3 regions of the Micromonospora sp. MGP-C2 genome follow, and region 2 is predicted to be linked to each of the others. Evidence: riboswitches for the same ligand, from Rfam matches in the RefSeq annotation. Region 2 holds a riboswitch; each other region holds the start of a gene.
The links. A riboswitch is a leader RNA that binds a small molecule or an ion and turns the genes downstream of it on or off. The one in region 2 is predicted to bind cobalamin.
Positions count from the first base shown of each region.

Region 1 (2,259 bases), 3.6 Mb from region 2:
CAGTCCAGCGACCTCTACATCACCGACGGGGACAGCCTCGACTGGATGTGGGCCACCCACAACATCTGGGCGTACACCTTCGAGATGTACCCGGGCTCCTCCGGCGGCGGCGGCTTCTACCCGCCCGACGAGGTCATCGGAGCGCAGACCTCGCGCAACCGGGAGGCGGTGCTGCTGCTCAGCGAGTACGCCGACTGCCCGTACCGGGCCATCGGCAAGCAGGCGCAGTACTGCGGCAGCGGCGGTGGCGGCACCACGGTCTGGTCGGACACGTTCGAAACGGCCACCGGCTGGACCATCAACCCGTCCGGCACCGACACCGCCACCCTCGGCGCGTTCGAGCGGGGCGCCGCCCAGGCGACCACGTCCTCCGGTGCCAAGCAGCTCACCCCGTACGCCGGATCCAACGACCTGGTCACCGGCCGGCTCGCCGGATCGGCGGCCGGTGACTACGACGTCGACGGCGGCGTGACCAGTGCCAGGTCCCCGGCGGTGACCCTGCCGTCGTCCGGCACGCTGAATCTCTCGCTGGCCTGGTATCTGGCGCACGGCTCGAACGCCTCGTCGGCGGACTACCTGCGGGTGAGCGTGGTGCACAACGGCGGCACCACCGCGCTGCTCACCCAGGCCGGCGCGGCGACCAACCGCAACGGGAGCTGGGCTGTGGCCAACCTCAACCTCACCCCGTACGCCGGGCAGTCGGTCCGCATCCTCGTTGAGGCGGCGGACGCCTCCGGCGCCAGCCTGGTAGAGGCGGCTGTGGACAACGTCACCATCACGTCCTCCTGATCGGGTGGGGCCCCGCTCCGCCCCGCGGGGCCCCACCACCCGTCTCCGAACACCACCAACTCGGACATACGCCCTCCGACGGTCACCGTGTGACGGTTCCGGGGGATCGACTCGCGGCGATCGGCGCGTGATCGATCCGGCACGTCCCGGCGGTGCGCTACCGTCTTACCGACCAGTCCGCAGCGAAGCCGGTGCGAAACCCGGCGCTGTCCCGCAACTGTGATGCCCCACCCGACGGTGGGGACGAGCCAGGTCGCCTGCGGATCGGTCGCGAAACGCGCTCTCGAGGAAGGGCGCCTCGTGGGCGGGCGTACGAAAGTCCTGTCGGCGAAGCACCACACTCCTCGACCGACAGGAGGCCCCATGTTCAGACGTACCCCTCGGCTCTTCGCCGCGACCCTCGCGGTCGCCGCGCTGGCCCTCGGCGCCTGCGCCGAGAAGGCCGACGACAAGCCGACCACCGGCACTGCGGCCGCCGCGTACCCGGTCACGGTCGGCGCGCTCACCCTCGACAAGCGCCCCGAGAAGATCGTCGCGCTGTCGCCGACCGCCACCGAGATGCTCTTCGCGATCGGTGCCGGCCCGCAGGTGACCGCCGTCGACGACCAGTCCAACTATCCGGCCGACGTGCCCAAGAGCGACATCTCCGCCTTCCAGCCGAACGCCGAGGCGATCGCCGGTAAGAACCCCGACCTGGTGGTGCTCTCCGACGACCGCAACAAGATCGTCGAGCAGCTCGGCAAGCTGAAGATCCCGGTGTACCAGACCCCGGCGGCCACCACCCTCGACGACACGTACCGGCAGATCACCGAGCTGGGCACGCTGACCGGGCACGCCGACCAGGCCACCGACGTCGCCAGCCGGATGAGGGACGACATCGCCAAGCTGGTCAAGGACGTGCCGCAGCGCGCAGAGAAGCTCACCTACTACCACGAGCTGGGCCCCGAGCTGTACAGCGCGACCAGCAAGACCTTCATCGGCACGCTCTACAGCCAGATCGGTCTGACCAACATCGCCGACCCCGCCGACGCGGACGGCAAGAGCGCCGGCTACCCGCAGCTGTCCCAGGAGTTCATCGTCAAGGCCAACCCGGACTTCGTCTTCCTGGCCGACTCCAAGTGCTGCCAGCAGAACGCCGACTCGGTCAAGGCGCGCAGCGGCTGGTCCGGGCTCACCGCGGTGAAGAACAACCAGGTGATCGCACTGGACGACGACGTCGCCTCCCGCTGGGGGCCGCGGGTCGTGGACCTGCTCCGGGTCATCATCGACGCGGTCGCCAAGGTGCCCGCGTGACCGTCGTCCGTCGGTGACCACAACTCCGCCTCCGTCCCGGCGGGCCGGGCTGCGATTCGGCAGCCGGCCCGCCGGGTCGGCGTCCGGGCCGTCGTCGTCCGCGCCCTCCGCCGCCCGGCTGCCGTCAAGGGCCCGGCCCGCCGGGCTGCGCAAGCGGTGGCTGGTCGCCGGGGTGTT
Region 1 is NZ_JBYMEN010000002.1:4,615,728-4,617,986, forward strand. It holds gene AC3CF1_RS21200 (M14 family metallopeptidase) at 1-789, shown strand, start outside; cobalamin riboswitch at 946-1,068, shown strand; gene AC3CF1_RS21205 (ABC transporter substrate-binding protein) at 1,153-2,082, shown strand; gene AC3CF1_RS21210 (FecCD family ABC transporter permease) at 2,201-2,259, shown strand, end outside.
Region 1: another riboswitch for cobalamin. It lies ahead of AC3CF1_RS21205 (ABC transporter substrate-binding protein); the one in region 2 lies ahead of cobN (cobaltochelatase subunit CobN).

Region 2 (2,259 bases):
CGGCACGGCCGTCTCGTGCCCGACGATCTCCACTCCCGGCCAGGCGCAGGCGCCCCAGACGTGGTCCCAGTGGTGGTGGGTGTAGACGAGCCAACGCGGGCGGGGTAGCCCGGCGGCGGTCAGCGCGGCCTGGATCTCGCGGGCGTGGGCGGGGCTCTGCCCGGCGTCGATCATCACACTGCCGCGCTCGTCGGCCACGACGGCGACGCCGGCCTGGACCGCCTCCGGGTCCGGATCGCCCGGGCAGAACCAGACACGGCCGGCGAGGTGGTGGAATCGCATGGCGACGATGGTGATCGACTCCCGGGATTGATCGCGGACGCTGCTCCGGTGGTCGCCGATCTTAGGTGACAGTGCCGCGTACCACCGCCCCCTCGGACGATCGGCGCAGGCCAGGGTAGGTGCTACCCCCCTTTGCTCTGCTTACCTATCTGCACCAGGCACGAAGCGTCACTGGTGCACATAGGTAAGCAGAGCAAAGGTCGTCAAGCATTGACCCCGGGCATTGCGACGTGCGGGGTTCAAGGTCGCAGCAATCGGTGAAACCCGATGAATGGCACCTGCTTGGCGGCGCTGGGGTCGGCGTTGACCGGCGGCGCGGCGGTGTGGCAGCATTCGCGGCCTGACGGCAGTGAAGGAAGTCGGTGCGATTCCGACGCGGTCCCGCCACTGTCACCGGGGAGCGATCCCCCCTCGTGAGTCACGGCCGTGTGTCTGCGGTTGGAAGGCCGGGGGAGAGCGTCGATCCGGAAGCCAGGATACTTCGGCCGTCGGGACGTACCCCAGGGCGTGGACACCCGAGGAGGACCCGATGACGCACGGCGTCTCATTCATCGACGATCATCGTCATGACCCGCATCGCGGGCGCCACACCGCACCCACGACCGGCCGGACCAGCATGCTCCGGGCCGGCCTCGTCGGCGTGCTCCAGGTCGCCCGCGTCGGCCACCGGGCCCGCTGAGCTGAGCGCCCGGCGCTGACCGGCCCCGACGCCCGCGTCGGCGAGCTGGCCGGCCGTCGTGCCGGCTGACGCCGCACCCACCCGCTTCGTCCAGGTCGCCTCCATGGCGGCCAGGGCGTCACTCTCCGGAGCCTGCCGTGCGCATCCTGCTGCTCTCCACCGCCGACACTGATCTGCTGGCCGCCCGCGCCAGCGGCGCCGACTACCGGCTGGCCAACCCCGCCCGGGTCGCCGCCGACGAGGTACCCGCCCTGCTCGACGGGGTCGACCTCGTCGTCGTACGCCTGCTCGGCGGCCGACAGGCCTGGCCGGACGGCCTCGCCGCGGTGCTCGCCACCGGCGTGCCGACGGTCGTGCTGGGCGGCGAGACGCTGCCCGACGCGGAGCTGATGGCCATCTCCACAGTGCCGTCCGGGGTCGTCACCCAGGCTCTGGCGTATCTGGTCGAGGGTGGGCCGGACAACCTCGGGCAGCTGGCCCGGTTCCTCTGCGACACGGTGCTGCTCACCGGCGAGGGGTTCGCCCCGCCCGCACCGACCCCGGCGTACGGGGAGCACGGCGAACACCCCACCGACCCGGACCGGCCCACAGTGGGGATCGTCTTCTACCGGGCGCACGCGCTCGCCGGCAACACCGGCTTCGTTGATGTGCTCGCGGACGCGGTCCACAAAGCCGGCGGCAACCCGCTGCCGATCTTCTGCGGTTCGCTGCGGGGCCTGACCACGGGCGCGGGCCCGCTGGGGCTCTTCGCCGTCTGCGACGCGCTGCTGGTCACCGTGCTCGCGGCCGGCGGCGCGGTCGCCGCCGACGCGTCCGGGGGCGGCGACGAGGACGCCTGGGACGTGGGCGCCCTGGCCGCCCTGGACGTGCCGATCATCCAGGCGCTCTGCCTGACCAGCACCCGTGAGCAGTGGGCCGGCAGCGACGCCGGACTGTCCCCGTTGGACGCGGCGATGCAGGTGGCCATCCCCGAGTTCGACGGCCGGATCGTCAGCGTGCCGTTCTCGTTCAAGCGGATCGACGCCGACGGGCTCTCGGTCTATGCCGCCGACGCCGAGCGGGCCGCCCGGGTCGCCGGGATCGCGGTGCGCCACGCCCGGCTGCGGTACGTGCCCAACGCCGACAAGCGGGTCGCCGTCGTCCTCAGCTCGTACCCCACCAAGCACTCCCGGGTCGGCAACGCCGTCGGGCTGGACACCCCGGTCTCGGCGGTCCGCCTGTTCGCCGAACTCGCCGAAGCGGGTTACGACCTGGGTGACGCGCCGCCGCCCGAGGACGGCGACGCGCTCATCCACGCG
Region 2 is NZ_JBYMEN010000002.1:992,675-994,933, reverse strand. It holds gene AC3CF1_RS04270 (MBL fold metallo-hydrolase) at 1-282, opposite strand, end outside; cobalamin riboswitch at 610-786, shown strand; gene AC3CF1_RS04265 (hypothetical protein) at 827-1,066, opposite strand; gene cobN (cobaltochelatase subunit CobN) at 1,099-2,259, shown strand, end outside.

Region 3 (2,259 bases), 740 kb from region 2:
TCCTTGGCCCGCAGGATGGCCAGTGCCTCGTCCCGGGTCAGCGCGTCGGACAGGTAGCGCAGGTCCGCGATGGCGACGAGTTGCTCGGGGGACATGTCGACGAGCAGTCGCCACAGCGGCTTTCCGGCGAGCCGGGCGACCAGGTCCCATGAGGCGTTCAACACGGCGGCGAGGGACAGGTGGACGACGCCCTTCTCCGGCCCGAGCCACCGCAGTTGGCTGTCGGAGGTGAGGAGTCGGTAGACCGCGCCCATGTCCGCGGCCATCGTCGCCACGTCCAGGCCGACCAGAAGCTGCGCCTGGTGCACCGCGGCCGCGGCGACGATGTCGTTGCCTCGACCGATGGTGAAGGTCAGCCCGTGACCCGCGAGCGGCACGCCCACGCTGTCGACACCGTCGGTGTGCAGGATGACGTACGCCGCCGAGTAGTCGCCGTCCTTGTTCATGGCGTCGGACCCGTCGGCGGTCAGTGAGGTGGGAAAACGGACGTCCTCGACGGTGACGGCGGTGATCTGCGGCATGCGCTCCTCGCCCGGCTAGGCAAAAGATCGGATGATCACCCGGAGTATACGGAGGGCGGTTCTGGCGCGTCAACGACCTTGATCCACCCTGAAGGACGGACATCCACCGTCCCGGGGCCGTCGAACCTGGTCAATGTCCGAACCCGATCCACTGTGCCCATTGGCGCGATACATCAAATCTTTGCCGGTGTCGGCGGCCCGTGGGTCGTGTCGTGCCGTCAGTCGCACCGCCTGCGGCTGCTGCTGCCGTCGACGTGCCTCGCCGGCCGGGACGAACCCGCCCCGGTGCGGCTGGTGATCACCGTCACCGGCCCGGCCGCGACACGCCGGGACCGACATGTGGGGTGTGACAACGCCTGCATCCCTATATATGGTGTCGAGCGCAGCTGGTTCGACCGCTCATCCGGCGCGGTCGAGGCAAGAGGGAACCCGGTGGAAATCCGGGACTGTCCCGCAGCGGTGAGTGGGAACGACCGCCGTCATCAGCACTGGGCCACCAAGTGGCCTGGGAAGCGACGGCCAGTAGGAGACCGGCCAGCCCGGTTGTGCCCACGAGTCCGAAGACCTGCCAGCGCGCCGCGTACCCGCACCCGGGTGGGCGGCGGTCCGAGGCCGCGTGGGACGGCTGACGCCACCTGACCCACGCCGTGCCGGCGTGGCGTCCGTCGGTGTCTGTCTCCTCGCGTCCGGGCCACCAGGTCTCGAACTCCGAGGAGCGAGTGGTGACAGTCACCGAGGTAGTCCCCGTCAGCGGCGACGCGACAGTGCGGCGGACGCCGATGCAGGTCCGCAAGCGCAGCGGCGCCACCGAACCCGTGGACGTGAACAAGATCGTCCGGGCGGTCGAGCGGTGGGCCGACGACCTGACCGACGTCGACCCGATGCGCGTCGCCACCCGCACCATCAGCGGCCTGTACGACGGCGCGACGACGGCCGAGCTGGACCGGCTGTCCATCCAGACCGCAGCCGAGATGATCGGCGAGGAGCCGCAGTATTCGCGCCTCGCCGCCCGGCTGCTGGCCGGTTACGTCGACAAGGAGGTGCGTCGGCAGGACATCACCTCGTTCAGCGCGGCGATCCGGGTCGGCCACGCCGAGGGCCTGATCGGAGACGACACCGCCGCGTTCGTCGCCGCACACGCCACGATGCTCGACGCCACCGTCGATCCGGACGGTGACCGGCGATTCGAGTACTTCGGCCTGCGTACGGTGGCCGACCGGTACCTGCTGCGCCACCCCACCAGCAGGCTGGTGCTGGAGACCCCGCAGTACTGGCTGCTGCGGGTGGCCTGTGGTCTGTCCACCACGCCCGACGAGGCGACCGGTTTCTACCGGCTGATGTCCAGCCTGGCCTACCTGCCCAGCTCGCCGACGCTGTTCAACTCCGGCACCCGGCACACCCAGATGTCCTCCTGCTATCTGGTCGACTCCCCGCTCGACGAGTTGGACTCGATCTACCAGCGGTACGCCCAGGTCGCCAACCTGTCCAAGTTCGCCGGGGGCATCGGCATCGCGTACTCCCGGGTCCGGTCCCGGGGCGCGCTGATCCGCGGCACCAACGGGCAGTCCAACGGGATCGTGCCGTGGCTGCGCACGTTGGACGCGAGCGTCGCCGCGGTCAACCAGGGTGGCCGGCGCAAGGGCGCGGCCTGCGTGTACCTGGAGCCGTGGCACCCGGACATCGAGGAGTTCCTGCAACTGCGCGACAACACCGGTGAGGACGCCCGACGCACCCACAA
Region 3 is NZ_JBYMEN010000002.1:252,409-254,667, forward strand. It holds gene AC3CF1_RS00610 (enolase C-terminal domain-like protein) at 1-521, opposite strand, end outside; cobalamin riboswitch at 892-1,108, shown strand; gene AC3CF1_RS00615 (ribonucleoside-diphosphate reductase subunit alpha) at 1,301-2,259, shown strand, end outside.
Region 3: another riboswitch for cobalamin. It lies ahead of AC3CF1_RS00615 (ribonucleoside-diphosphate reductase subunit alpha); the one in region 2 lies ahead of cobN (cobaltochelatase subunit CobN).